4 regions of the Rhodococcus sp. C26F genome follow, and region 1 is predicted to be linked to each of the others. Evidence: riboswitches for the same ligand, from Rfam matches in the RefSeq annotation. Region 1 holds a riboswitch; each other region holds the start of a gene.
The links. Region 1 has a riboswitch for thiamine pyrophosphate ahead of thiC (phosphomethylpyrimidine synthase ThiC). Riboswitches for the same ligand answer to the same signal wherever they lie in the genome.
Positions count from the first base shown of each region.

Region 1 (7,133 bases):
GGCGTCACGCAGGTCGGTTACACCCGAAACCAGATGTTGGCACTCGTCCTCGTCGCCATGGCGGTCACGTTCGTAGCACTACCGTTGTTCGGCAAGCTGTCGGACGCCTACGGCAGAAAGCCGGTCTTCCTCGCCGGGGTTCTCGCCATGCTGCTGTTCACCTTCCCCTGGTTCTGGCTGGTCAACTCCGGATCCTTCGCGCTGGCGATGATCGGGTTCGTGGTGTTCTGCCTCGCCTTCGCCACCTCCTACGGTCCCCTCGCAGCCTTCTTCGCCGAAGCCTTCGACACCCGTATCCGCTACACCGGAATTTCTTTCGGCTACACGATCGGCACCCTTGCCTCGAGCGCTCCCGCCCCGATCGTCGCCACGTACCTGCTCGATCGCACCGGTTCGTACGTCGCCGTGGCGTTGTTCATGGTCGCAATGTGCGCCGTCTCCGTCGTCTGCGTGATCGCCATGCGCGAGACCTACCGGCAGGATCTGTCCGGCAACGACGAAACCTCCGGACAGGAACAGTTGTCACCGACCTCTCGCTGAGCAGGCCCACGCACCGGTCCCCGGTCGGCGACGCACCCGCCCCCTGCGGCGGGCCGCCATTCGTCCGCGCGTGACCCGCGGCCGTGGACCTCGACAGACATCCATCCCACCCCGATTCCGGGGGCGCGGAACGCCTCCCCCCGCGCCCCCGGCACCATCGAAACGAGTTCAGATGAGCATCGCCGAACCGTCGCTGCACCCGTTGGCTCTGCCCACTACCTCGCTGCGTGTCCTGGTCACCGGCGTCGAACAGAACGAAGGTGCCCACGTGGCCCGAACGTTGGCGGCGGCCGGACATCACGTGTTCACGCACAGCTTCACCCTCGACGCTGCCGAGCACCTCGCCGGCCGAATCACCGATGACGGCGGGATCGTTCACTCGGTCGCGGCCGATCTGACCCTCGAATCCGACGTCGACAACATGTTCACCCACCTCGAGCGACGGCACGGCGGCATCGACGCGCTTGTGCACACCGCCTGGCTACCCGGCCCGGAGACCGCATGCCACTCGCTGAGCAGGATCCGTCCCGCCGACTGGGGCCGGTTCACCTACGACCACATGGCGTTGTTGTTCCACACGACCAGACGTGCTGCAGTATCCCTCCACCGCACCGGTGGCATCGGATCGATCGTCACCGTCACCGGCCTGGACACGCTCCGCAGAATCACCGACACCGATCGAGGACCGGCACGCGACTCCATGGACGGCGCAATCGAATCATTCGCTCTCGCCGCCGGACGTGAACTCGGCAGCAACCTCTTACGGATCAACAACGTCCGTCTGGTACCCACCCCGGTTCGGGAGACAGGTGTCGCCGCTGCTGCCCCGATACGCCTCGAGGCGGTGCTACCGGAGCTGATCGACCCAGCATCCGATATCGGCTCCGGTGGCATCTTCACTGCCTACACCTCGTTCCCTGCACCTGCGCGGTGACCGGCGTCGGCCCGATGTCCCCATTCGTTGTCATCGGGGCGTCGAATGTTGCCCGGCTCGTGTGTGCCTCGCTCACCCAACGCCACTTCGATGTTCTCCACCTCGATGCACCCGACGACCCGGAACTTCTGCAGATACCCCAGCACGACCCGGCCGGGGTCGCCGTCGTCACCCACGACGACGCGGTCGCCGTCCGTTATGCCCTCGCCATCGCCCACATCAGTCCCCACGTGCCGATGGTCGTGACCGTCTTCGACCGCACCATCGCCAACCAGCTCATCCGACTGATTCCCCACTGCCAGGTCACCTCCCCCGCAGACCTCGCGACACCGTCCCTGGCCGGCCCGTGCATCGCTGCCACGATCGACGCGGCGTACACCGCACCCCACGGCATCGCACACGTCCTCCGGCACCCCACCCACGGCGACCAGCCGACCTGGCGGCCTCTACCCCACAGCCGTACCAGCAGAATTCGCCGCCGATTCGTCCACTCCGTAGGCACCCTGCGATCCCACGATGCCGGAACCCGCATGCTGCTCACCGGCCTTACCGGACTGCTCGCCATACTTCTGATCGATTGGATATGGCTCACTGTCGGCAAGGGTCACCACTGGGTCGAGTCCCTCAAGGAAGCAGTCCAGGTCGTCGCGACCGTCGGTCCCGCACCGGCCTCACACGGCGACCACGCCTATGACGTGTTCGCGGCCGTGGCGATGTTGGCGGCGATCGTGTTCACCGCCATGTTCACCGCCGGGATAATCGAACGTCTGCTCGGAGCCAGTCTCATCGGCTTGATCGGTCAGCGGGTTCTTCCCCGCCGCAACCACGTCATCGTCGTCGGATTGGGACAGGTCGGTCTCCGGTTATGCCTCGAACTTCGCAAGCTCGGTATCCCCGTCGTCGCCATCGAACGCGATGATCGAGCTCGCAATCTTCGCCTGGCCCGAGCACTGAATATTCCTACCATCGTCGGGCACGGTACCGACAGAACCCTCCTCGAACGCGCCCGCCTCGACCGAGCCCGATGCCTTGCTGCTGTGGGTTCTGACGACCGTGACAACATCGCCGTGTCCGTAGCAGCCCACGGTGTACACCCCGACGCCAGACTCGTCCTCAGAGCCGGCGAACACGAAGCCCTCACCGACACCGGATCCCTTGTACCGCTAGGGATTACCAGAAACGTCGCAACCTTGAGCGCAACCTTTGTCGTCGGACGGTTGCTCGGTCTCGATGCCCACCGCGTGGTAGTTGCAAACGACAGGATCTACCTCGAGCTCGACGGGTCCTTCGAACAGTTCGTCCTCTCCGCACGACACCATTGCCCCCATATCACCGGAACAGACGCTCACCACCCCTCGTTTGAGGTACGACTCCGACAAACGCCGTCGAGGCAGCACACATCAACGTGACACCAATCCGGACCGGATAGGCAATAGCCTTGACGATTGCCAAGTCATGCAGCCCTGGGCCAATTTTCTCCGTCGCGCCGTGACCGCCACCAACATCCGGAACTCACCCGCCTCCTCACGTGGGCATACCGCCCGTTTCGGCTCCAATCGACTTATGCCCCACCACATCCCTGAGACCCGGAACGGTGGGCGCATCCAGGTACACCGTGCTGCCGGCGGCCCGGAACCGGTCGGACATATGCTGCATCCCGGCGACGGCGGCCTGGTCGGCGGCCTCACCGAACCTGGTCCGGATGTCTTGGGAGATGCGCATCGAGCAGAACTTCGGCCCACACATCGAGCAGAAGTGCGCAGTCTTGGCCGGTTCAGCCGGAAGCGTCTCGTCATGGAACTGCTCGGCCGTATCCGGATCCAGCGACAGAGCGAACTGATCCCGCCACCGAAACTCGAAACGCGCCTTCGACAACGCGTCGTCGCGCTCGACGGCACCGGGATGGCCCTTGGCGATGTCGGCGGCATGAGCAGCGATCTTGTACGTGATGACCCCGGTCTTCACGTCGTCCCGATTCGGCAGTCCCAGATGCTCCTTCGGGGTGACGTAACACAGCATCGCGGTGCCATGGCGGGCGATCTCGGTAGCTCCGATCGCGGAGGTGATGTGGTCGTAGCCCGGAGCAATGTCGGTCACCAGCGGCCCCAAGGTGTAGAAAGGCGCTCCATGACATAACTTCTGCTGACGCTCCACATTTTCCCGCACCCGATGGATCGGGATGTGGCCAGGGCCTTCGACCATCACCTGAACGTCGTGAGCCCAGGCACGGGTGGTCAGTTCGGCAAGGGTGTCCAGCTCGGCGTACTGCGCGGCGTCGTCGGCGTCGGCGATCGACCCGGGTCGCAGCCCGTCTCCAAGGGAGAATGCGACGTCGTAGCGGGCGAAGATCTCGCACAGTTCGTCGAAGTGGGTGTAGAGAAAATTCTCCTCGTGATGGGCGAGACACCAGCCGGCCATGATCGAACCACCTCGGGAGACGATGCCGGTGAGCCGCTCGGCCGTGAGCGGTACGTAGCGCAGCAGCACTCCGGCGTGGATGGTCATGTAGTCCACGCCCTGCTCACACTGCTCGATCACGGTGTCGCGAAAGATCTCCCATGTCAGTGCGTCGGCCTGTCCGGCGACCTTCTCCAGGGCCTGATAGATCGGCACCGTGCCGATCGGCACCGGGGAGTTACGGATGATCCACTCTCGGGTGGTGTGGATATCTTCGCCGGTGGACAGGTCCATCACCGTGTCCGCGCCCCAACGGGTGGCCCAGCGCATCTTGTCGACTTCGTCGACGATGGAGCTGGTCACCGCTGAGTTACCGATGTTGGCATTGATCTTCACCAGGAAGGACTTGCCGATGATCATCGGCTCGGACTCGGGATGGTTGACGTTGGCCGGGATGATCGCCCGACCCGCCGCCACCTCCGAGCGCACCAATTCCACGTCGCAGTTCTCCCGCAGCGCCACGAACCGCATTTCCTGGGTAATGATCCCCGCCCGGGCATAGTGCATCTGCGTGACCGTCCGGCCTGTCTTCGCTCGCACCGGGACAGGTCGGGGCCCCTTCCACTCCCGGGACGCCTCTCCACGCCGCACCGCCGAGCGGCCATCGTCGAGCAGATCCCGTTCTCGCGCCGGGTAGTGCTCGACGTCGCCGCGAGCAGCAATCCAGTCGGCGCGCGTCGGCGGGAGCCCGGCCAGCGGGTCGCTACCGGGACCTGCAGTGCGGTAGACCCGCAGCGGCGGATTCGGCACCCCGTCGGGAGAGTCATCCAAACGGATCTCCGTGACGGGCACACGCAGGTCGTGTTCCTCGTCGTGGACATAGCTCAGGGCATGGGAATCGGATGCACTCATCGGAATCGTTCCTACTTCCTTCGCCGGCATTACCCGGGCAGGTTCGACGGTCGCAGGCTGCCTCAGCCCGATCTCAGCCCCTGCAATAGGGCTCCCGTGGGGACGGCACCGACCCTAACACCCGGCTTCTCCCGCTGCAGATGTAGCTGCCCTGCCGTCCGAGTGCCGCGAGGTCGGCCCATCCTGTACGAGCTACAAGGGGGGTACTCTTCTATATGTCATTGACTGCTGACTCGAGGAGATCGGGACCTTGTCCGCACAGCTGGCCTTCGATGCCCTCGCCGACCCTGTACGGCGAGCCATTCTCACTGTGCTGGCAGAGCGCGACGAGTGCAGTGTCAACGAACTGGTCGAACAGATCGACAGCGTGGGACGTACCGGGGTCTCGAACCACCTTCGAATCCTGCGGCACGCGGGATTGGTCACCGAACGTAAGGCCGGCCGCTTCCGCTTCTACTCGATCGACCCGGCCGGTCCCGCTCGGGACGTCATCGCAATGTTGCAGGAATTGTTCCGAGGAGCGCTGGCAGATGCCGTCGAGGCCGCAGACCGCACCGCTGTCACCGACACAACCTTGCGACGTGCGTAGCTTCCAGGGAACACGGTGACCCAGCTCGTACTGCACGCGGAAGAGTGGACCGCATCCCTGCCCTCGGTGGCCTACAGCCTTTTCGGAGCAGACGCGGAGGCGGGATGGCTGTTCGGCGCGGTATGCGATCGGGTCGAACCCGGCGCCGCTGTGCGTATGGCGGTCCACCTCAGCGGTTCCGGAGCAGATCCGGTCGAAATCCTTGGGCGCATTGCTGCCGCACGTCCGCATGCGTACCTTGAAATCGTGCACGACCAGCCTTGGCGAGGGCGTATCAAACTCCGTTTCGAAGCCGCAAATGGTGGCACGAGAGTTCGGCTCGTCGCCGAGCTCGACCAGCCCGGATTGGAATGGTTGATGCGGCGTCGAGGGTTCCCTACCTCTCGAAACGTCTCTTCCCATACCCGTTTGGGCTTGTTGACGTCGAAATCCGGACCCGGCAGTCTTTTCGCCACCGCAATCGACAACGTCGCCATGCTGGCGCTGGAGGAAATCAATGCCGAGGGCGGTATCCGCGGCCGTCCAGTCGAGTTGATCGTGGGCGATGACGCCACAGACCCGCAGACCGGCGTCAGGGAAGCGCGACGACTCGTCCAGGCAGGCTGCCGGACCATCCTGGTCGCCACCACATCGGCTACCTACACTGCAGTTGCCGAAGCGCTCAGCGATGCACCCGTGCTGCTGGTACAGCCGGTCATGAACGAAGGAGGGAGCGGCGATCGTCTCCGTCTCCAGCTCGGCGAGCGGCCGGACGACCAGTTGGCAGCAGCCGTGAAACCGCTCATGCGGATGGAGGGGGTGCGACGATGGTTTCTGGCCGGCGATGATTATTGTTGGCCCCGCACGACACACGGCCTGGCTCGCCAACTGTTGCCTCGGTACGGCGCCCGAGTCGTCGGGGAAAAGTTCGCGTCTCTGGGAACTCGTGACTTCGCCCCGATCATCGAATCGATCCAGAAATCGGGTGCCGACATCGTACTGTCGACCTTCGTCGGAGCTGATGCTGTTGCGTTCGAACGGCAATGTTATGCAATGGGATTGCGGGATCAGTGCATTACTCTGGCGCCTGCCTTGGAAGAGTCCACGCTGACGTACATCGGCGCCGAAGCGGCTCGTGGCCTCTACACCGTCTCGGGGTACTTCCAAAGATTACAAACGGAAGGCAACGCCTCGCTTCTGAAGAGGTACCAGGCGGAATTCGGTCCTTGGGCACCGCCGCTGTCGACGTTGAGCGAGTCTGTGTTCGAGGCGGTTCACATATGGTGGCAGGCGGCTCGGAAAGCCGAGGATAGCGAGCGGATCGCCGCGAGAATGCGTCACGGCGAGTTTCAGCTACCGCGGGGTACCGTCACTTTGAGCGAGGACCGACTCAGACAGCAGCTGCATTTGACGAAAGCGACCGGCACGGAACTGTATCCCGCCCTCGGATAAGTTCGGGCAACCACGATTTCTGGTACCGAAGATCAGGGCATGTGTCTTGATCACCTCGACGTGGTTGCGTTCGCCTACCGTTCGGTTCTTCGCCGGGGATGCGCAACCTCCGGGCCCACCGTGTGCACCTGCCGGGTCGTCCATACATCGGTGTCGTCAGAATTGTTTCCGACTGCGATCAGGCCCCACGTCATCACTGTTCGGTGCGATGTCGATCTCGGTCAAGGCGACGATGACAGCTGCCAGATCCTCGTCTGTGGGATCGGGACCGGATGCGGAGGTCGAGTCTTTCTGCCCCGGTGAGATCCGTTTCCCTCTCGGGGGTGGCTC
Region 1 covers NZ_JBKFBA010000022.1:9,531-16,663, reverse strand. Annotated here, with positions in the region: gene ACLBYD_RS19760 (MFS transporter) at 1-540, shown strand, start outside; gene ACLBYD_RS19755 (SDR family oxidoreductase) at 713-1,474, shown strand; gene ACLBYD_RS19750 (hypothetical protein) at 1,444-1,704, opposite strand; gene ACLBYD_RS19745 (hypothetical protein) at 1,671-1,868, opposite strand; gene ACLBYD_RS19740 (potassium channel family protein) at 2,005-2,883, shown strand; gene thiC (phosphomethylpyrimidine synthase ThiC) at 2,999-4,783, opposite strand; TPP riboswitch at 4,782-4,891, opposite strand; gene ACLBYD_RS19730 (ArsR/SmtB family transcription factor) at 5,034-5,372, shown strand; gene ACLBYD_RS19725 (substrate-binding protein) at 5,388-6,803, shown strand.

Region 2 (7,133 bases), on a different contig from region 1:
CGATGAGCAGATGCAGAAGACCCGGCTCGACAGCGTGCAGTCGGTGGGCGGGGGAACCGCCGGATACGGACTCGGCATGGCGCAGTTCGGTCCCCTGCTCGGGCACGACGGTCAGCTTCCCGGCTTCATGACCTTCATGGGACACGACCCGAAGACCGACCTGACGATCGTCATCGCCACGAACCTGTCGACGGTGCCGTCGGGTGAAGGTTCGGCGCTGACCCTCGTCAAGGGCATCCTGCCGATCTTCTACGGCTCGAGCTATCAACCGCCGGGCGATCCGGCACGCGCTCCCGGAGCGGAGGAAAGCACTCCCGCGCCGGCGCCGGGAGGCTGATCGTACCGGCCCGCCGGTGGCAGGCGCGTCGGGCCGCTCAGGAGCGCGAAACGGTCATCGGCGCGCGCTACAACCCGCTCCGATGACCGATTCGCGCTCTTCTCCGCTACAGCGCCTTCAGACCGAGCAAGTCGCGCAGGGTCGAGCCGGGATATTCGGTCCGGAACAGGCCACGACGCTGCAGTTCCGGGACGACGAGCTCGACGAAGTCGTCGAGCGAATCCGGATAGGCGGGACACATCAGGTTGAAGCCGTCGCAGGCGCCCGCGGTGAACCATTCCTCGATGCTGTCGGCGACGGTCTCGGGAGTACCGATCATCGTCGCGTGACCACCACCCGCGGCGAGGTAGCCGAGCAGTTCGCGCAGGGTGGGACGGCGGGTCTCGATGATGCGCTGCACCGTCGCGTAGCGACCCTGCGGCCCGCTGAACTCCTCGATGGGTGGCAGGTCGGCGACCGGCGCGTCGAGGTCGTGGCCGGTGTAGTCCTGACCGGTGAAGACGCCGAGCTGGGTGATGGCGGCATCGACGTCGAGGAGCGCATCGAGTTCCGCCTTCTTCGCCCACGCCTCCTCCTCGGTGCGGCCGACGTAGGTGACGAGTCCGGGCAGGATGGCGACCGTACCGGCATCCCTGTCGGCCGCGGCGATCCGCGCGCGCAGGTCGGTGGCGTACTCGAGCGCGGCGGTCATGTCCCACGCGACGGAGTAGACGGCCTCGGCGTGGCGGGCCGCCAGGTTGCGTCCGGTCTCCGACGCTCCCGCCTGGAACAGCACCGGACGCCCCTGCGGGCACCGGGGCACGGTCAACGGACCGTCGACGCGGAAGTGCTTGCCTCGGTGATGGATCGGACGGATCGCGTCGGAGTCGAGGAACCTGCCACCCGACCGGTCGACGAGGACACCGCCGTCGTCCCAGGAATCCCACAGCGCACAGAGCACCTCGATGAATTCCTCGGCCCGCGCGTACCGTTCGGCGTGCGGCGGCAGGGAGTCGAATCCGTGGTTCCGCGCTTCCTCGTCGAACATCGAGGTGACGATGTTCGCACCCGCCCGTCCCCCGCTGATGTGGTCGAGCGAGGCGAGCATCCGCGCGGCGTGGAAGGGCGTGAAGAAACTCGCGGAGACGGTGGTGACGAGACCGATGTGCTCGGTCGCGCGCGCCATCGCCGACAGCGCGGTGAGCGGTTCGAGGAACCACGTGGTGCCCGCCGTGTACTTCGGGTTGACGCTGTGACCGTCGGCGAAGAACACCGCGTCGAGGCAACCCCGTTCGGCGGTGCGGGCGAGTTCCTCGAAATACGTGATGTCGCCGATGCGTTCGGCCGCGGAGTCGGGATGCCGCCACGCCGACGAGTGGTGCCCGACGCCGTAGAGGAAGGCGTTGAGGTGGAGAGTGCGTGGTCCGGCCATCAGTTCATCACCAGTCCCCCGTCGACCACCAGGTTCTGTCCGGTGACGGCCCGCGACCAGTCGGAGGCGAAGAACAGCACCGCGGCCGCGAAGTCCTCGGGCGTGGTGACCTTCCGCAGCGGCGTCGACGACGCGATGAGATCGAACACCGCTTCGGGGGTCGCCGACGAGGCGTCGGTCGTGCGCAGCAGACCACCGGAGACCATGTTGACGCGGATCCCGTCGGGGCCGAGGTCGGCGGCGAAGGTGCGGGTCAGCGACAGGAGCGCGGCCTTCGCGGCGGTGTAGTCGTGGTACGGGACGACGGGGTGCTGGAACAGGTTGGTACCGATGTTGACGATGCTGCCGCCGCCGGCTTCCCGCATGCCCGGCAGCGCTGCCTGGATGACGTTGACCGCGCCGCCGATGACGCCGTCGAACTGGGCGCCGAACCGGTCGTATCCGATCTCGTCGGCCTTGGGCCGGGCGTCGCCGTTGAACGAGAAGTCGGGCAGGGCGTTGTTGACGACGGTGGTGACGGGTCGTCCGAAGTGCTCGCGGGCCCGGGTGAACAGCGACTCGACGTCGGCGCGGTCGGTGACGTCGGCCTGAAGCGCGACCGCTCGTTCGGGTCCGATCTTGTCGGCCAGTTCGTGGGCGCTCTCGCCGCTGCGCCGGTAGTCGAGGACGACGGCGGCTCCTTCGTCGGCGAACGCCTGTGCGATGGAGTGGCCGAGTCCGCGACCGGCGCCGGTGACGAGGACGACCTGGTTCTGCAATGACATCTTCTGTGCCTTCCCTGTGTGGGGAAGGGTGCGTGAGGGCGACAGACCTGTGGCCTGTCGCCGGCTCGGCATCCCTTCGCTCGCATTATCGAGATCAGGTTCGACGGGTGTTTTCTCAGCCGTTTCCGGCACCCCGTGTCGAGTCCTGCGGACAGGCTACACCGCGCGGTTTCGCCGCTTCGAGAGCCGCCCGCGGCGGGCTTCACCGGATCGTCACATCGCCGACGCGGGAACTTAGCTCAGATCGGCGTTAAAATGGGCCATTCCTGTCCCGACTCGTGAAAGGAGATTCCGACGCACACGCCGGCCCCCCACAACGCTCCCTACGTCTCCGTTTCCCAGCAGGTCGGAGACGCTCCGCCGCTCGGCCGCGCCACCGTCCGCGGCCCCGCGAGGCACGAGGAAGTGGTGTGGTTCGAGGATCGCTACGCCATCCCGATCACCACCACCACGCCCGACGAGGCTCGGATCGAGGACGTGCTGTTCCTGCGCCGCGTGCTCGACCGGGCGCACATCGACTACCTGCTCGTGCGCGACGACAGCGACCGTCCGATCCTCGCGATCGACCGCGCCGACCGGAAGCGGCTGCGCGCCGCTCTCGTCGAGGGGTGTGCCGACGAGCCCTTCTACTCGAAGGCCGTCGGTTCGAAGCGGCGTCCCGTCCCGGTGGCGGACGGTCGGCTCTCGCGCGACAGGAAGGACCGGGTGTTCCGGCTGTTCCGCCCGCGGGTCGAGCTGACCAGCGGGTTGCGGTACGGCGCCTCGAACGGTGTGGACATCGAGCTGTGGACCTACACCGACGACGAGGTGATCATGCCTCGTCCGAACGCTCTCACCCGCACGATCGCCCTGCGCGACGAGATGCGCCGGACGACGGTCGAGCGGTACGGACAGTTGTGGCCCACGATCGAAGGCATGTTCGACCGCCATCCCGGCGACATCCCGTTCGAGATCGACCTCGTGTTCTCGTGGGTCGACGGGTCGTCGAAGTCGTTCCAGGCCAAGCGCGCGAAGCTGATGCAGAACTATGTCGTCGGCGAAGGTGACGACTCGCCGGCGCGCTATCGGCAGATCAACGAACTGAAGTACGCCCTGCGTTCGGTCCACATGTACGCGCCGTGGGTGCGGCGGATCTTCGTCGCCACCGACTCGCCGCGACCGGCGTGGCTCGCCGACGATCCGCGCGTGACCTTCGTGCGGAGCGAGGAGTTCTTCACCGATCCGTCGGCGCTGCCCACCTACAACTCGATGGCGGTCGAGTCGCAGCTGCATCACATCCCGGGACTGTCCGAGCACTTCCTGTACTCGAACGACGACATGTTCTTCGGTCGCCGGGTGAGCCCGAGCCTGTTCTTCTCCGGCGGGGGCGTCGGCAAGTTCATCGAGTGTGACGTGCGGATCGGCCTCGGACGAAACAACGCGTCACGCAGCGGATTCGAGAACTCCGCCCGAATGAACCGCAAGCTCCTGCAGGATCGCTTCGGGGTCACCATCACTCGGCACCTCGAGCACACACCGGTCCCGTTGCGCAGGTCGATCATGGCGGAGATGGAGCGCGAGTTCGCGGACGAGTTCGCTGCGACGGCGGCGAGCCCGTTCCGGGCGGCCGACAACATCTCGGTGACGAACTCCTTCTACCACTACTACACGCTGCTGACCGGCCGCGCGGTGCAGCAGACCACGGCGAAGGTGGAGTACGTCGACACCACCGTGAAGTCCGGTCTGCGACATCTGGACACGATCCTGGCGCGCCGCAATCTCGACCTGTTCTGCCTGAACGACGGCAGCACGCCCGAGGTAGACCTGGAGCTGCGCACCGCGAAGGTCACGCAGTTCCTGGAGCGGTACTACCCGATTCCTGCGCCCTGGGAGACCGACTACCCGGGCGGACCGGACGTCGGCTAGACGCGAACGGTGAGGTCGGGGTTCTCGGGGATGCGAATGCCGGCTTCGGCCAGGCGCCGCGCCGCGTCGTCGGCCGTGTGGGGTTGCCCGGCGGTGGCGTAGCTTCCGCTGGGCACCACGGAGTGCACGATCGTGTCGGGATAGACGTGCACGAGGTTGAAGCCCTGCGCGCCGTCGTGTCCGCGCTGCGAGCCGACCGGGACGTTCAGGTCCTGGGTGTAGCAGGTCGACGAGGCGACCGAGACCGGGATGCCGGCGAACGTGGCCGAGGTCGAGTAGTGCAGGTGACCGCCGAGGATGGCGCGCACATCGGTGCCACGCAGTACTTCGGCGAGGCCCGCTTGGTCGCGCAGTTCGACGAGGACGGCCATGTCGAACACGCTCGGCACGGGTGGATGATGCAGTGCGAGAACGGTACCGAACGGGACGGGTGTCGAGAGTTCGTCGGCCAGCCAGGCGAGCTGCTCGGCGGAGACCTCGCCGTGGTGATGGCCCGGAACCGAGGTGTCGAGCGTGATGATCCGCAGTCCGCCGACCATGTGGACTTCGTCGATGGGTGCACCCACGGGATCTTCGTCGAGGAGTTCCTCACGGAAGGTCGCGCGGTCGTCGTGATTACCCATGGCCCAGACGATGTCGGCACCGAGCGCTGCTGCCAGCGGTTCGACGAGACCGCGGAGCTTGCGGTAGGCGTCGGGCTGGCCGCGGTCGGCGAGGTCGCCGGTGAACACCAGGGCATCGGGACGGACCTGCGACGCACGGATGTCCTCGAGAATCAGCCCGAGGCGGGTGTCGGCGTCGACGGTGCCGTAGAGGAGTTCGTCTCCACCGACGAGGTGTGTATCGGTGAGATGAAGGAGGGTGTGCGAAGGTCTGGGATATTCGGCTATTCGCTCAGGGGCTGGAGAACTGCCCATGATCTCTCACTTCCATTCGCCCGTTTCGGGCACTCGATCGCCATCAACGGTAGCGAGTGTGTTTCTACGACTCCATGGCTTCTGGATCACATCGAGACCCCGAACCTGCGGCGAACACCTCGTTACTGCGCGGTGACCTGCGGAAACGAACAATCGAACATTCACGGGTGATCTGGGTCACAATCCAGTTCGACGGGCGCACCGGCACCCAGTGCATCCCGCAGCACTGCGTCGACCTCGTCGCTCGGGTACATCGGCAGAGTGTGGTGGGTACCGGTGGTGAGAGTGACGACTCGACAGGACGGCAGCGCCTTCCGCGCTGCGCGGGCCACCTTGTCGGGGTCGTGGACTCGCCCGACCGGCGCGAGCACCACCGTGGTGTCGGCTGTGCACCGTCCCAACTCTTCGAACGACGGACGCCGGGGCACGATCGTCTTCGCGGTCGGGAAGTGTGCCGCGCCGAGCGCCATCAGGGTGACCCAGTCGGGATCGAGGTGTGCCCCTCGGGTTTCCCACTCGAGGAATGCCCGTTCGCGGGCGGCGGTGGGCCGGACGAGAACAGGAAGTGCCCGCAGGAGATATGCGGGCCGCATCCCGGCAAAGCACGAGTTGGGGTCGAGCAGCACGAGCCGGCCGACCCGTTCGGGAGTCCGCACGGCTGCCGCGAGTGCGGTCATCGCGCCGTACGAGTGACCGACGAGTGCGCACCGCGTCACCCCGAGAGCATCGGCGACGGAGCCGAGCCATTCGAGCAGATCGTCGACGCTGCGTACAGGATCACCACCGGCGACGCTGCGTCCGACGTCGCCGATGATGTCGACGGCCAGCACGCGGTGGGTCTCCCCCAGCGCCGCGGCGGTGGCGAACCAGACCATCGACGTGGCGCCGGCACCCGGGAGCAGCAGGACCGGCGGTGCGTCGGGTGGTCCGTACTCGGCGACGCGGGTGGTGCCGAAGCGGGAGTCGAGATCGTGGATCACGGTCCCGCGTGGCCATTTCGCGAGGAGCGCGTCGTACGCGGCGTAGAAGGCGCGCCCCTCGTCGGATTCTGCGAACGATGTGCGTGGTGACCGGAGCATCGGAACCTCCACCGTCTAATATCTAGATGATCGAGATATTAGGTGGGCGAGTAGAATCTGTCGAGAGGCGGAGGTGACATGACGGACGACGACAGACTCGACATGATCCACCGGTTGCGCGCGCTCACCGTGCAACTCGATCTGCTCGGCGCCGAATTCGCACAGAAACACGCGCTGCATCCCACCGATCTGCGAGCGCTGATCGGACTTCTCGACCGGGAACGGGCCGGGGAGATCGCGACACCCAGCTGGCTCGCCGAGCACCTGCGGCTCAACACCGCATCGATCACCGCACTCGTCGACAGGCTCGAACGGGCCGGTCACGTGCGGCGAGATCGCGACAGCGACGACCGGCGGCGCGTGATCCTGCGCGTAACCCCGGCGGCCGAGAAACTCGGATGGGATTTCTTCGGTCCGCTCTTCGCCCGGGCATCCGCCGCGCTCGAACCCTTCTCCGAGTCGCAACTGGAGGTCGTGCGGGAGTTCCTCGGCTCCATGACTGCTGCAGTGGAGTCCGCGCGCTCCCCAGAAGACACCGAGGGCTGACGCCTGCGGGAACCGCACTCCCCCTGGGGGAAGAATTTCTGTTAACTTCCTTGCCCATCCACATACTTCGGGGGGATGGGAATGCACATACGCTCATGGGTCGCCGCGGTACTCGCGGTCGCCTTCGCTGTGGTCGGGGCAGGAACGGCAGTCGCGGAGGAGCCCGCTCCTCCC
Region 2 covers NZ_JBKFBA010000021.1:77,962-85,094, forward strand. Annotated here, with positions in the region: gene ACLBYD_RS19580 (serine hydrolase domain-containing protein) at 1-337, shown strand, start outside; gene ACLBYD_RS19585 (LLM class flavin-dependent oxidoreductase) at 444-1,748, opposite strand; gene ACLBYD_RS19590 (3-oxoacyl-ACP reductase) at 1,748-2,512, opposite strand; TPP riboswitch at 2,567-2,658, opposite strand; gene ACLBYD_RS19595 (stealth family protein) at 2,921-4,417, shown strand; gene ACLBYD_RS19600 (phosphodiesterase) at 4,414-5,334, opposite strand; gene ACLBYD_RS19605 (alpha/beta hydrolase) at 5,496-6,413, opposite strand; gene ACLBYD_RS19610 (MarR family winged helix-turn-helix transcriptional regulator) at 6,492-6,959, shown strand; gene ACLBYD_RS19615 (esterase/lipase family protein) at 7,035-7,133, shown strand, end outside.
Region 2: another riboswitch for thiamine pyrophosphate. It lies ahead of ACLBYD_RS19590 (3-oxoacyl-ACP reductase); the one in region 1 lies ahead of thiC (phosphomethylpyrimidine synthase ThiC).

Region 3 (7,133 bases), on a different contig from region 1:
CAGAGCGGGCATCGCGCTCTCACCGACCTTGAACATTGCCTCGCGCTCGAGTGCACCGGCTTCCGAGTCCCCGCCGGCCCGCTCGAAAATCCTGCTGACCACCGGGCCGGGCAGAACCGCCGCGACGGTGATGTCGTATCCCGCCGCCTCGACCTCCAGTTTCAGGCACTCGGTCAGAGCGAGCGTCGAGTGCTTGGACACGATGTAGGGCGCCTGACGCGGGGCTGCTCCGATCCCGCCGATGGACGACAGATTCCAGATGTGCGCCGGAACGCCGGCCTCCGCCATGCGCGGGACGACGGACCGCACGCCGTTGAACACACCCGTGACGTTGATGTCGAGAACGCGCTGCCACTCCTCGGCGGACACTTCCCACAGGTAACCGAACTGCTCGACACCCGCGTTGTTGATCGCCAGGGTGACCGGGCCGAGAGTGTCGTAGACGGTCGCGAAGAACGCGTCGACGGATCCGGCGTCGCGCACGTCGGTGTGCACCGCGATCGCCTCGGTTCCGGATACGACGAGATCGTCCGCCACCGCTCGGGCCGCTTCGATGTCGATGTCGGCGATGGCCACCTTCATGCCCAGCGACGCGCCGTAGCGGGCGAGTCCTTCCCCGACGCCCGAACCACCGCCCGTGACAGCCAGGACCCCGCCTGCGAATACTGAATGTGCGTCGGTCATGAAGTGCTCCTCTACGTCGATACTTCCCGGTGGTGACGAGTCATTCTGCCGATACTCGTATCCGCTGCGCACGAGCGGGTTCCGGCCGCCACGTCGAACACATCCGCTACCGTTCTCGTCATTCGCCACGGCAAATTGCTGCAGCGGATGGCGAATCTTGTAGCGGATGCACTGTCGGCGGACAGTTCGACCCGCGACTACCCAGAGGGAATCCTCCGCTGATCCTCGTGACGTGAGCGGTGCAGGACCTCCATGAGCTCGTGTTCGAGCGCTACGAACTCGCTCGACACGCACGTCTCCAGGGTTCGAGGCCGGGGCAGGTGCACACGCACCTCGTGCTGCACCCGCGTCGGTCGCGGACCGAGGACGACGACCCGATCGGACAGCAACACCGCCTCCCGCACGTCGTGCGTCACCATCAGCACCGTCCAGCGATGCTGCTGCCACACCTGCTGCAACCACAATTGCATCTCGGTGCGGGTGAGTGAATCCAGTGCGCCGAACGGCTCGTCGAGCAGGAGCACGTCGCGTCCCTGCAGCACCGTGCGTGCGAGCGACGCGCGTTGACGCATACCGCCCGACAGTTGGTGCGGCGCAGCGTCCTCGAATCCGGTCAGGCCGAAGGTCGGCAGCAGTTCGCGGGCGCGGGCACGAGCGTCCGATCGCTGTACGCCCTGCACCTCGAGCCCGAGTGTGCAGTTGTCGAGCACCGTCCGCCACGGGAAGAGCAGGTCCTTCTGGGGCATCAGCGCGACCCGCCCGGGTGCGGCGGGAGAGCCGCCGACGAGAACCTCACCGGTGTCGGGCTGTTCGAGTCCCGCGACGATCGAGAACAACGTCGACTTGCCGCAACCGCTCGGTCCGATCAAGGACACGAATTCACCGGGCTCCACGGAACAGTCGATGCCGTCGATCACCGCCCGGTCGCCGTACGCCTTGTGGACCGATGCCATCGTCACCGCACTCATGTCGCATCCTCCGTGAGTGCCCACGGCGCGACCACCCGTTCGACGACGTAGGTCAGCGCGTACAACGTGAGCGATAGAACGGCGGTCACCAGCACGGCTGCGAGCACGAGATCGGTGCGGAACGAATTCTTCTGTGTACTCATGTATATGCCCAGGCCGGATGTCGCGCCGACGTATTCGGCAAACACCGCGCCCACTACGGCGTAGGTGATCCCGATCCGCAGGGCGGTGAAGAAGCGGGGGAGCGCGGACGGCAGGCGCACGTAACGAAACTGCTGCCACCGTGACGCGCCCATGCTGCGCAGCAACGCGCCCGCCTCGCGGTCGGCCGCCGCGAACCCTTCGAGCAGTCCGATCGCGACGGGGAAGAACGTCACGAGCGCGATGACGAGGATCTTCGGCAGCAGTCCGAATCCGAACCAGATGATCATCAAGGGCGCGATCGCGATGATCGGCAGGGTCTGCGACACCACGAACAACGGCACGAAGGCCCGCCGCAACCACGGCGAGAAGTCCACGGCGATGGCGAGCACCCACGCGAGTGCCAGCGACACGGCGAAACCGACGAGGGTGACCTGAAGGGTGGACCAGGCGTGCCCGGCGATGTCGACCCGATGTGTCCACCCTTGCGTGAGAACGCGTGCGGGGGACGGCAACACCTGCGGACGGATACCGCTCACCACGACGTACGACTGCCAGATCGCGACCAGCGCCCCGGCGACGAGCAGGGCGGGAAGGAGTCGACGTGCGCGGCCGGTGCTATCGGTCTTCGAGGTAGTCATCGGTGACATAGGTCGACCAGTCCGGCTCGGTCGTCAACGGGCTGCCATCGGGTCCGGACAGCAGGCCGTTCTCGTAGAGGAATCGGGCGTAGCCCGACCATTTCCCGGCGTCGAGGACTCCGACGGCACCGGAGGCGTCGCGCATGTAGTCGGCGGCGAGCAGGCGCTGGCTCTCGTAGACGAGTTCCTCGTCGGGGAAGGCCCCGGGATTCGCCTCGATCAGGGCCCGGGCTCCACGATCGGGGTCGTCGGCGGCGATCCGGTAACCCTGGTGCAGCGCCTGCACGAAAGCGCGTGCCTGCTCCGGGTTCTCCGTCATCCAGTCCTCGTTGCCATCGACGACGATCGCGTACGCGTCGGGGAAGCCGTAGTCCGTGAAGCGGAAGTACCGCATGGGCAGGCCGCGGCGCTCGGCCTCGAGACCCTCCCACGCCAGGTACGACACGGTGAAGTCGGCGGTCGACGAGTAGACGGCCTCGTACGATGACGTCCCGAGCGTCACCTCCTCGAACTCCCCGCGACCACCGTCGTTGCGGATCACCTCGGCGAGCATCTCGTCCTCGCCGGGGTTCGCGAAGCCCGCGAAGGTCTTGCCGTCGAGTTCCGCCGGCCGCGTGATGTCGGGGTTGTCGCCCCGGACGGCGATCCCCGTCGCCCAGTGCTGCAGGGGTGCGAGGACCGCGAGGGTCCGGGACCCGGATGCCCTGGCGATGGTCGAGGTGGCATGCGTCGAGATTCCGAACTCGGCGCTCCCGGCGTCGACGAGGGTGTCGGGCGTCGCGTTGTTGTACGGCAGGATCTCGACGTCGAGCCCTGCATCGGCGAACAGGCCCTCCTGCTGCGCCACGTACAGCCCGGTGTGATTGGTGTTGGGCGTCCAGTCCAGCGCGAATCGGATGGTGTCGCTCTCGGAACCGGACGAGCACCCGACGACCGCGGTGAGCGCGGCGACGAGGGTGAGCAGTCCGGCGAGAGATCGCCGCGCGTTCACTGCGCGGATCGGGAACGGAACGGCGTGTGGACAAGCATGGCCATGTCGGGACATCCCTTCGTCAGCATTACCTGATGAGGTTCGACGGGTGTGTTCTCAGCCCCGCTCGTGCGGAGCACCCCGTGTCACTGGCGACCCTAGCACTGCGGCTTCCAGGCACCCCCGGGACGGCGGCAGAACGAACGCGTGACACGAAGTTACATAAATGCCCAGGTCGCGGCATTACCCTCACGTTTCACCCGTAGCGGAAGAGTCGAAGGTCCCTTCCTTCTGCTGTTTCCGTGAATCCGAACCCCTGTCGCTCGAGGCGGGACCGAAGACCGGCCACGTGCGACCGGTTGGCGTATCTGCGGTGGCAATCGGCGGACGGCCCGGAGAGTTCGGCCGACGCCGACCGGGTGCTCGTCGCCCAACCCGGGATCCTCGAGGGAGCGGGTGCGCTCGAGAGCGTCGCACGCAACACCGTCCTCACTGCCGCCGCTCGCGGTTGCCACATCGAGTTCTGGGCACTGGACCGACGATCGAACTGCCTCGAAGACCACACAGGTGTGCAGGCGGCACTGCGGACGGGGTCGCTCGACACGGCGACCGACTACTCCTTCCACGGCGCCGAGATCGATGGGCGGCGATTCGCCGGCCACGCGACCGTCACCGACGTCGCGTGGCTCTCGCGCGCCGGACTCGAACAGACGCTGCGCGACCAGTGCGAGCTGTTGCGCCACGAACTTCCCGGCCCGGCCCGGCCCTGCGGAAGCGGAAAGTGTTGTGCGGCGGACATTCTCTCGGCAGTTTCATCACCGGCAATTTCGCGGAATGGGATTTCGGCGGAGTTTCCGTCACCACCGACGACGCCGGCACCGTTCGATGCGCTGTCCGGATCGATCTCGACGGCGCCCCCGGTGCCGGCACTTCCCGCGGTCGTCAATCCCGAGGCGACGAATCTGCTCGCACTCACCGGACTCGCGGCGCGACTCGCCCCGGACGGCACCGACGGAATCATCCCGCGGATGCCCGACAACCCGAACGTCGACTCGACGCTGCGGACACTGTTGTCGAGGGATTGCGCGATGTTCGCGACCGGCGACCCGGACGTGCGGACGTTGAACGCGACCACCGAGGCGGTGCTGGGCGATCCTCGACGACAATTCGCAACCACTGGGATTCCTGCAGGCGAGCGTCGGGGTTCATCACCGGTGCGCCCGTGCACGACAAGCTGTTTCCCGTTCCCAGCACTCCGGAGGTGCTCGGGGGGCTGTTCGGTGACGCACCCAAGGCGTCACCGGAGGTCTTCACCGATCCGGGAGTCGTCTACCGGTGGCTCGACTACGACGAGGTGGGCACGGCGTCGTCACCCGACGAAGCGTGGTACACCGATCGGGGGAGCGAGGTGACGTCGATCGCGGAGCTGGCGCGGAATCCGTCGGAGCCACCCCTGGATTTCACCGAGTGGTACTTCCCACCGAAGCTTCCGTTCGATCTGGCGTCGGCGACCCGCAGGCGTCGCAGGCACTGGCCGACTTCGCGGCCGGATGAGGCGGGATCAGGCGCCGCGGGCGGAGAAGATCGAGGTGTAGTCGTGCGGGCCGCTGACCTCGGCGACAGCCGTGACGGGTTCGATCTCGGCGTCGGCTTCCGGAGTGGTGGGCGCGAGGAAGAGGGGATTGTCGAATTCTTTGTTCTGGCTCATGGCCGTCCTTTCGGGTGCGGCCGGGTAGACCCCGGCCGTGGGGCAGTGCGAAGAAGAGGGGCCGCGGTACACGCGGCGGGGAACTCTCACGTCCGGTTCGGAACCTTCGGGCACCGAGGTGCGAGGTTGCTCATCGTATGCGAGCCGAACGATGACCCCACCCTACACCAGAAGGTTCGCCCGACGTTTGATCGGCGAGTCGCGTGGGAAGACACTCGGCATGGCTACCTACAGAGTGATCGACCCGACCGGGAACGTCGTGGACACCAAGGAAATCGAGAGCGCGGACGACGCGCACGCCTGGTTCGTCGACCAGCGCGCCGACAACAGCGAACTCGGCTGGCGCATGGAGGCACAGAACGAACAGGACGGTACCTGGCACTTCTTCGACGACACCGAGGGCACCTCGAAGTAGGACCCACAGACACGCGCGGTGCCGGTAGTCGAAACTACCGGCACCGCGCAGTTCGTGACTACTTCTTGAAAGCGTCCTTGACGTGCTCTGCGGCATCCGAGATCTTGTCGCCGGCCTGCTTCAACCCGCTGGAGGTCTGGTCGCCGCGACCCTCGGCTTCGAGATCACGATCACCGGTCGCCTGACCGGTGTTCTCCTTGATCTTGCCGCCTGCTTCTTCTGCCTTGTGCTTTGCCTTGTCGACGAAATCGGCCATGGGTCCTCCTCTGTCATCGAACGTTGCCCCTACGGAGTACCCGACCCGAACCGAGCGAAACCGAACACGGCGTACTCGTCCGTGTCAGACTTCGACAACAGACAGCCAGGAGGAGATCGATGTCGCATCCCACCAACCCCGGGCCCGAGGGCGACGAACCGATCGGTGACGCCCCGGACGCCGACCCCGAACTCGTCCGCGACGGTCCCGTGCAGCGCCGTCGATCCGCCGGGGCGGTGATCGCCGCCGTCGCGGTGGTCGTCGTGATCGTCGTGCTGCTCGTCGTCCTCCTCTGAGCGCGGCGAAGAATCACAACCAGTCCCGCTTCTTGAACAGCACGTACAGCACGATCGCCGACACCACGATGATCGCGACTCCGGTGAGCATGCCCCACCACTCGCCGAAGCCGGGATAGGGCACGTTCATGCCGTACCAACCGGTCACGGCGGTGGGGACCGCGATGATCGCGGCCCATCCCGTCAGTTTCTTCATCACGATGTTCAGGCGGGCGTCCTGCAGCGACAGGTTCGTCTCGAAGACGGTGTTCACCATCTCGCGGAGCGACTCCGTCCACTCGGTCGCGCGCATCACGTGGTCGTACAGGTCGTTGTACGAGCTGTCGAGTTCGGGATGGCGGTTGTTCTCGGCGCGGGTGCGCATGACCGCGTTGATGATTTCGCGCATCGGCAGCACCACTCGCCGAAGTTGCACGAGTTCCTTGCGGAGACGGTAGACACGACGCTGGATGTACCGAGTGGACGCCTGATCCTCGAAGAGGCAGTCCTCGAGGTCCTCCGCGGCGTCGTCGAGTTCCTGAATGGTCTCGAACTGTCCGTCCACGACCGTGTCGAGCAGGCCGTGCACCAGCGCCCCGGGCCCGTACTGCAGCAGGTCCGAGTTCTCGTCCCACCGGCGCACCACTTCGTCGATGTCGAACGGGCTGCCGCGACGTACCGTCACGACGCCCCTGGGCAGGACGAACGCGGAGATCCGGGTGGTGTGCAACCGGGACTCGTGAGCCTGATCCTCGTCCTCGGAATCCGGATAGAGGTGTGTCGCGTAGACGGTGAGGAAGGTGTGCGTGGCGTAGCGGGTGGCCTTGGTCCGTTCTCCCTGCGCGAGCGAATCCTCGACCGCATACGGGTCGAGGCTCCATTCCTCGGCGAGTTCGAGCAGGTCCGCGTGCTCGGGATTCCACAGGTCCACCCACACGAGGGCGTCGGCGTCGGCGAGATGATCCGACACCGCGGAGAGGGGGAAGCCCTCGTCGACAAGCTTCCCGTCGGTCCATCGCCGGGTCCGGATAGGTCTGTCGTTTCGGTCCGTCACCTCGGCAGTGTCCCCGAATCC
Region 3 covers NZ_JBKFBA010000002.1:312,144-319,276, reverse strand. Annotated here, with positions in the region: gene ACLBYD_RS04615 (SDR family NAD(P)-dependent oxidoreductase) at 1-684, opposite strand, end outside; gene ACLBYD_RS04610 (ABC transporter ATP-binding protein) at 882-1,652, opposite strand; gene ACLBYD_RS04605 (ABC transporter permease) at 1,649-2,434, opposite strand; gene ACLBYD_RS04600 (ABC transporter substrate-binding protein) at 2,412-3,425, opposite strand; TPP riboswitch at 3,462-3,558, opposite strand; gene ACLBYD_RS04595 (hypothetical protein) at 4,018-4,539, opposite strand; gene ACLBYD_RS04590 (hypothetical protein) at 4,966-5,112, opposite strand; gene ACLBYD_RS04585 (hypothetical protein) at 5,333-5,527, shown strand; gene ACLBYD_RS04580 (CsbD family protein) at 5,586-5,783, opposite strand; gene ACLBYD_RS04575 (hypothetical protein) at 5,903-6,079, shown strand; gene ACLBYD_RS04570 (magnesium transporter CorA family protein) at 6,093-7,112, opposite strand.
Region 3: another riboswitch for thiamine pyrophosphate. It lies ahead of ACLBYD_RS04600 (ABC transporter substrate-binding protein); the one in region 1 lies ahead of thiC (phosphomethylpyrimidine synthase ThiC).

Region 4 (7,133 bases), on a different contig from region 1:
CGCCGATCTCCGCCGCCGGAGCGCCCGAGACGTGCAGGGCACCGTCGTCCTCCCGCACGGTGTGCCCGCGTTCGGTGAGCGCGGTGCGCAGCTCGTCGAGTTGCGGGCTGCGCACGACGACGAACGAGTCGGACGCGCGGTCGACGAACGCCTTCACCGAGGTGTCGGCGATGAGCCGTCCACGGCCGATGACGATGAGGTGTTCGGCGGTCTGCGCCATCTCCGAGAGCAGGTGGCTGGACACGAGCACCGTGCGGCCTTCCGCGGCGAGCGCCTGCATGAACCGCCGGATCCACACGATGCCCTCGGGGTCGAGGCCGTTGACCGGTTCGTCGAACAGCAGCACGCGCGGGTTGCCGAGCAGTGCGGCGGCGAGACCGAGTCGCTGCGACATGCCGAGCGAGAAGCCGCCGGCGCGCTTGCCCGCGACCTCCGTCAGACCCACCTGGCGCAGAACCTCGTCGACACGCGAGGCGGGCAGACCGTTCGACGCGGCCAGCCAGGCGAGATGCGACCGCGCCGACCGGTTGGGATGCACCCACTTCGCGTCGAGCAACGCCCCGACGGTGGTGAGCGGCCGTGTCAGCTCGCTGTACGGCTTCCCTTCGATCAGTGCGGTTCCCGAGGTCGGCCGGTCCAGCCCCAGGATCATGCGCATCGTGGTGGACTTCCCCGCGCCGTTGGGGCCGAGGAAGCCGGTGACGATGCCGGGACGGACCGTGAACGTCAGGTCGTCGACCGCGGTCGTGGACCCGAAGGTCTTGGTCAAGCCGGTCACTTCGATCATGCGCACCACCCTACGTGCGGCTCCGGCGAGCGCATCCGATCACACTCCCCGGAGCCGCACGCGGTGCGTCAGGGGACGAAGACCTCGGTGGTGACCGGGATGCTCGGTCGCTCGGTACGCATCGTCAGGGCGACGCGGCCGGGTCCGGGGAACACGTGCATGAACAACGGCCGGGTGCTCGTGTGGAAGGCCGGCACGAAGCGGGTCTCCGTACCGCGGGCACCGGTGTCGAGGTTGTGCCAGTCGAAAGCGACGGTGACGTCGCAGTTCAGGATGCTCGGCGTCCACTCGCCGAGAAGCGAGTAGCCCTGCGTGATCCGCAGTTCGATCCCGTGGGTGGCACCCGGCGCCGAGGAGTACTCGTAGAGCGGGCCGTCGAAGGCGGTTCCACCGGCGCGCACGATGCCGGCGCAGATGCCGTCGCCCAATGTCAGCACGGGTGGCGTGGACAACTCCGTCGTCGCGCACGACCTCGGTCCGGTGTTCGACCAGCCCATCTGACACGGTTCCTGGGCGCCCGCGACACCCGGCGCCGCGACGGCGACGGCAGTGCCCATGAGCCCGGCAGCGGCGGCAGCGAGAATTCTGTGTGCAATTGTCATGCCCGGGGATCGTACAGACCGATCGGTATCCCGTCGCGTGATAATCGGAAAACCCCTGAACACCAAGGTGCTCAGGGGTTTCCCGTACCGGTCACGGCTCCATCGGCGAAGATGCCTGGGCCCAGAAGCGTTTCGGGATCCGGCCGGCGTGCCGGGCACGGAATCCCGCTTCGACGGCGTGACGCATCGCCGACGCCATCAGCGCCGGATCCTTCGCGCGGGTGACGGCGGTCGCGAGCAGCACGGCGTCGCAACCGAGTTCCATCGCGAGCGCCGCGTCGGAGGCGGTTCCGATTCCCGCGTCGAGGATCACCGGCACACCCGCGGCCTCGACGATCATCTCGATGTGGTGCGGGTTCGAGATGCCGAGGCCGGTCCCGATCGGCGAGCCGAGCGGCATCACCGCGGCACAACCGACGTCCTCGAGGCGTCGCGCGAGGACGGGATCGTCGGTCGTGTACGGCAGGACGACGAAGCCGTCGTCGACGAGTTGTTCGGCCGCGGAGACGAGTTCGATGGCGTCGGGCAGCAGCGTCCGTTCGTCGGCGATGACCTCGAGTTTCACCCAGTCGGTCTCCAGCGCCTCCCGACCGAGCTGCGCGGTCAGCACGGCTTCCTTCGCGCCGCGGCACCCGGCGGTGTTCGGCAGCGGTTCGATGCCGAGACGGCGCAGCAGGTCGAGGACACCGGTTCCGGAGGCTGCGTCGACGCGGCGCATCGCGACGGTGGTCAGTTCGGTGCCCGACGCGACGAGTGCCTCCTCGAGCACGGCCAGGTTCGCCGCGCCACCGGTGCCGGTGATCAGCCGCGACCCGAAGGTGCGGCCGGCGATGGTCAGCTGCGGCAGGTCGGCGCCGGGATCGTGTGTGTCAGCCACCCTGGACCGCCGTGAGGATCTCGATGCTCGCTCCGCGCGTGACCGGCTCCGACCAGCGGCCGCGCGGGCACACGACACCGTCGACGGCGACCGCGATGCCCTTCTCGGGCAGGCCGAGCTCGTTCAGCAGTTGTGACACGGTCGGGGCCGCGTCGTAGTACTTGTCCTCACCGTTGACGGTGATGCCCACGGACACGTTCGTCATCCCACACTCGCTTCCGTAATTCGTCCAGGACAGGCGTATTGCGCGTCGGCCAGCGACCGCCCACCGAGTTCGGCGAGCACCGCGTCGACGGTGAGCGGCGTGAGCAGCACACCGTTGCGGCCGTGGCCGGTCGCGGCGACGACACGATCGGAGAGCCGGCCGATCAGCGGCAGGTTGTCGGGGGTCATCGGGCGCAGGCCCGCGCTCGCCTCGAACAGTTCGTACTCGCCGAGCGCAGGGAAGATCTTCTCGGCGTCGGCGATCAGATCGCGCACCCCGGCCACCGTGACCTGTGTGTCGGACGCCTCGTACTGTGTGGCGCCCACGACGAGGCCGTCGTGGCGGGGCACCAGATAGGCGGGGCGTCCGTGGACACTCGCGCGCACGGTGCGCTGCGGCGGCGGGGTCGCGCCCGGCCGCACCCGCAGGCGCAGGATCTCGCCCTTGACCGGACGGACCGGAAGGCCCGGCCACAGTCGCGCCGACGCCGAGCCGGCGGCGAGCACCACCTGATCGTCGGGAAGGTCGGCGAGATCGTGGACGGCGGCGTCGGAGAAACGCACCCCGGCCGCGGTGGCCGCGACGCGCAGGGCGTCGACGAGCGTGCGGTTGTCGACCGACGACTCGGTGGGTGCAAGCAGTCCGAGACGCACCTTCGGCCCGAGCGACGGTTCGAACTCCCGGATCTCCGCACGGGAGAGCAGACGCATCTCGTGCCCCCGCTCCCCGACCCATTCGGCGACGGTCCGCAAGTCGGCCGCGTCCGCCGCGTCGAGCGCGACGGTCAGCGACGCCTCGGCGGTGAACACGTCGACGCCGGTCTCCGCGCGCAGTGCATCCGCGAATCCGGGCCAGCGGTCGAGCGAGGCCCCACCCAGGGACAGCACGTGGTCCTCACCGGGCCAGCCCTCGGACAGCGGGGCCAGCATCCCGCCGGCCACCCACGAGGCGCCACTGCCGGGATTCGGGTCGTGCACGGTCACGATGTGCCCCGAGCGGGCCGCGCGCCATGCGATCGACAGCCCGATCACTCCGCCACCCACGACGGCCACAGTTGCCATTGGTCCACCTCACTCCCTGCGCCGGCATGATCCGGGTCAGGTCATAACGGTCGGGGCCGGCAGGCCCCCTCTCAGCCCCGCGAACCTCGGGACTCCCGTGTCGTCACTTTCTGCCTAGAGGCTACCGTCTTGGTCGTGACCACCTATCGCGGCAACCATCCCGACCCGCGCGGCCGCCTCGCGACCGCCCGGTTGTACCTGTGCACCGACGCTCGCCGGGACACCGGCGACCTCGCACGGTTCGTCGAGGAGGCCCTCGCCGGTGGGGTCGACATCGTCCAGTTGCGCGACAAGGACTCGGCCGGCGAGAAGAAGTTCGGACGCCTCGAGGCACGCGAGGAACTCGCCGCCCTCGAGATCATCGGCGAGGCGTGTGCACGCCACGGTGCGCTCCTGGCCGTGAACGACCGCGCCGACATCGCGCTCGCGGCGGGCGCCGACATCCTGCATCTCGGTCAGGGCGATCTGCCGGTGCGGCACGCGCGGCAGATCCTCGGCGACGAGATCGTCATCGGCCGCTCGACGTCGAGCCGCGCGCAGGCTGCGCTCGCCGACATCGAGGAGGGCGTCGACTACTTCGCGTCCGGGCCGGTGTGGGACACCCCGACCAAGCCGGGACGGACCGCGGCGGGGCTGGAGGTGACGCGCGAGGTCGCGCAGTCGCAGCCGGCACGGCCGTGGTTCGCGATCGGCGGCATCGATCTCGAGCGGCTCCCCGAGGTGCTCGACGCCGGTGCCACGCGGGTCGCGGTGGTCCGGGCGATCACGAAGGCCTCCGATCCGCGGGCAGCCGCCGCAGCACTCGAGGCCGCGCTGCCGGCCTGAAAGGCGGCTGAAGGCTGCGCTGCCGGCCTGAGGCGTTACAGCCAGCCCAGCACGGCCGAGGGCGACATCGCGATCGTGCCCTCGGGCAACCGCGCGCGCAGGCCGCGATCCGCGGTGACCACGACCGTCACCCCAGGGTCGACCACGGCCGTCGCGGTGGAGGCCAGCCGGGTCAGTTCGTCGTCGCCGCTGCCGTCCGCGCTGTGCACCGGGATCCGGACGTCGTCGATCGTCGCGTCGCGGGCATGCCCTTCGAGGACCGCTTCGACGCAGGGGACCCAGCCGAACGTCCCGTCGGGAAATTCGACCGTGCGGGGAAGGACCGCGGCGAGGTCGGCGAGCAGGGCGCTCGTCGCGCCGGGGCGGTCGCGCCACCATCCGGTGGGGCCGCTCGCTCCGAGCACGTTCGCGGTGTCGAGCAGCATGCGTACCGGTGAGGTGCGCAGCGACGGCCACGCCTCGGCGAAGCCGCTGTGCAGCGGCATCGCCTCGACCTCCGGTTCGGGCACCCAGCGCAGTTCGGTGCTCTCCTGGTTGAGGCTGGTCACGAGCGTTTCGGTGGCGTCGGCGACGACGGTGGTGTAGGTCCATCCGCCCGCGAGACCGGAGGTGACACGTTCGGCGCGCACCGTCACGGCCGCGACATCGATGCCGGCCTCCTCGTGGGCCTCCCGCACGGCGGCGTCGACGGTGCTCTCATGCGAGTCGCGCGCTCCACCGGGAAGCGCCCAGGTGCCACCCTGGTGCGACCATGCCGCCCGGTGCTGCAGGAGAACCGCGGGGCGACCGTCCGCGAGCGGAGCGCGCAGCAGCAGACCTGCGGCGCCGTGTCGTCCCCAGCGTTTCTCACCGTCCGGTCCGACCGCCCAGCCGTCGCCGTCTCCACGCATTGCGTCCGCCTCTCCGATCCGCCCTCGTCCGGACCTGTGCCCGGTACCGGATCCCCGCCGTCCGTGGACGGCAACAATACCGCCGGGCTGCTTATATGCTCCCCTCAGACCGCTCGACACGAGGAAGGGAGTGCCCGGTGGACGTACGGATCACCCCTCCCTTCGCTCCTGTCGAGAGCCACATTCGCGACGACGCCGATACGGACACTCCGGACGCCCGGTTCGACGACGCTCGTGCCCTGCTCCGATCCACGCCGGTCCGGTTGGTGGTCCTCGGGGTGGTGCTCACCGTGCTGCTCGTCGCCTCGGCAGCGGTCTCCGCAACGATGGTGTCCGGCAGGCAGGCCACCCACGATCGTCTCCTCACGTCCATCGAGCCGCTCGCCAGCGCGGCCCAGAATCTCTACAGCGCGCTCTCGGTGGCCGACGCCGCCGCCGTGACGGGCTTCATCTCGGGAGGACTCGAACCGGAAGCGGTGCGCAGTCGCTACATCCGGGCCACCAACGAGGCTGCGGAATATCTCGTCATCGCTTCGACCGGTCTGACCGACGCCGACCGCGAGACCGCACACAACCTGACGGAGATCGGGCGGTTGCTGCCCGTCTACACGGGTCTCATCGAGACGGCCCGCACCAACAACCGCACCGGGCATCCGGTCGGCGCCGCATATCTCGGCGAGGCCTCGCACCTGATGCAGACCGAACTGCTCCCCGCCGCGCAGGAACTGCACACGCGCGGCGTCGCCGCGGTCGAGGACACCCAGCGCGACGCGGTGCGACCGCCCTGGCTCGCGATCGGGCTGCTCCTCGTCACGGTCGCCGCCCTGTGCGTGGCGCACGTCGTCGTGAGCCGCCGCAGTCGTCGCACCCTCAATCCCGGAATCCTCGTCGCGATCGGCGCGACCGGCGCGCTGCTGTGCTGGTTGCTCGTCGCGGGCCTGGCCTCGTCGAGTGCCACCGAACGCGCCATCGAGCGCGGTGCGGCACCGCTCGCCGATCTCACCGAGGGCCGGATCCTCGCCCAGCAGTCGCGTACCGCCGAGACCCTGCTGATCGCCCGGCGCGACACGACCGGCGCGTACGACGACACCTTCGGGACCAACATGGCGCGACTCGGCGACATCCTCGACGAGTACGGTCGCGATTCCGCCCTCGAGGCGGGCGCCGAGGCAGTGGAGACCGCCCGGTCGGCGCACGAGGCCTGGATCAACTCGCATGCACGCATGGTCGACGCCCTCGTCCGCGGCGATTACGCAGCGGCCTCGGTACTCGCGGTCGGCGCAGGTCCCGGCGAGTCCACCGCCCGGTTCGTCGCTCTCGATGCGGCCCTGACGGAAGGAATCGACGACACCCGCACCGAACTGCGCGACAACGAGTTCCGCGCCTCCCGCACCCTCGCCGGCCTCGCACCGATGTCGGTGGTGCTGCTGACGGTGGCGCTGGTCGGCGTGTGGGTCGGTCTCCGGCCCCGGTTGAAGGAGTACCAGTGAGAGAGCGCGTTCTCGTCGCGGGCCTGTGCGTCGTCGCCGCACTCGCCGGCGGGTGCGCGACCGATCCCCCACCGCGCGCCCCCGGCCTCCAGGGGACGACGACCTCTCTCCCGCTCCCCGAGAACGCGCGGATGCTCGAGTCGTCGGTGGCCACACCGCCCGCCCCCGACTGCGGCGATCCCACCGCCTCGCTTCCCCCGGACCCGAACGCCACCGGACCTGCGATCGATCGGATCCGCACGCGCGGCCGGCTGATCGTCGGCCTCGACACCGGCAGCAACCTCATGAGCTACCGCGACACCGCGACCGGGCGCATCACCGGTTTCGACGTCGACATCGCGCGCGAGATCGCCCGCGACCTCCTGGGCGATCCCGCTCTCGTCGACTACCGCATCC
Region 4 covers NZ_JBKFBA010000026.1:8,529-15,661, reverse strand. Annotated here, with positions in the region: gene ACLBYD_RS21395 (ABC transporter ATP-binding protein) at 1-787, opposite strand, end outside; gene ACLBYD_RS21390 (hypothetical protein) at 856-1,389, opposite strand; gene thiG (thiazole synthase) at 1,481-2,266, opposite strand; gene thiS (sulfur carrier protein ThiS) at 2,259-2,471, opposite strand; gene thiO (glycine oxidase ThiO) at 2,468-3,532, opposite strand; TPP riboswitch at 3,529-3,641, opposite strand; gene thiE (thiamine phosphate synthase) at 3,668-4,357, shown strand; gene ACLBYD_RS21365 (NUDIX hydrolase) at 4,393-5,247, opposite strand; gene ACLBYD_RS21360 (hypothetical protein) at 5,385-6,737, shown strand; gene ACLBYD_RS21355 (transporter substrate-binding domain-containing protein) at 6,734-7,133, shown strand, end outside.
Region 4: another riboswitch for thiamine pyrophosphate. It lies ahead of thiO (glycine oxidase ThiO); the one in region 1 lies ahead of thiC (phosphomethylpyrimidine synthase ThiC).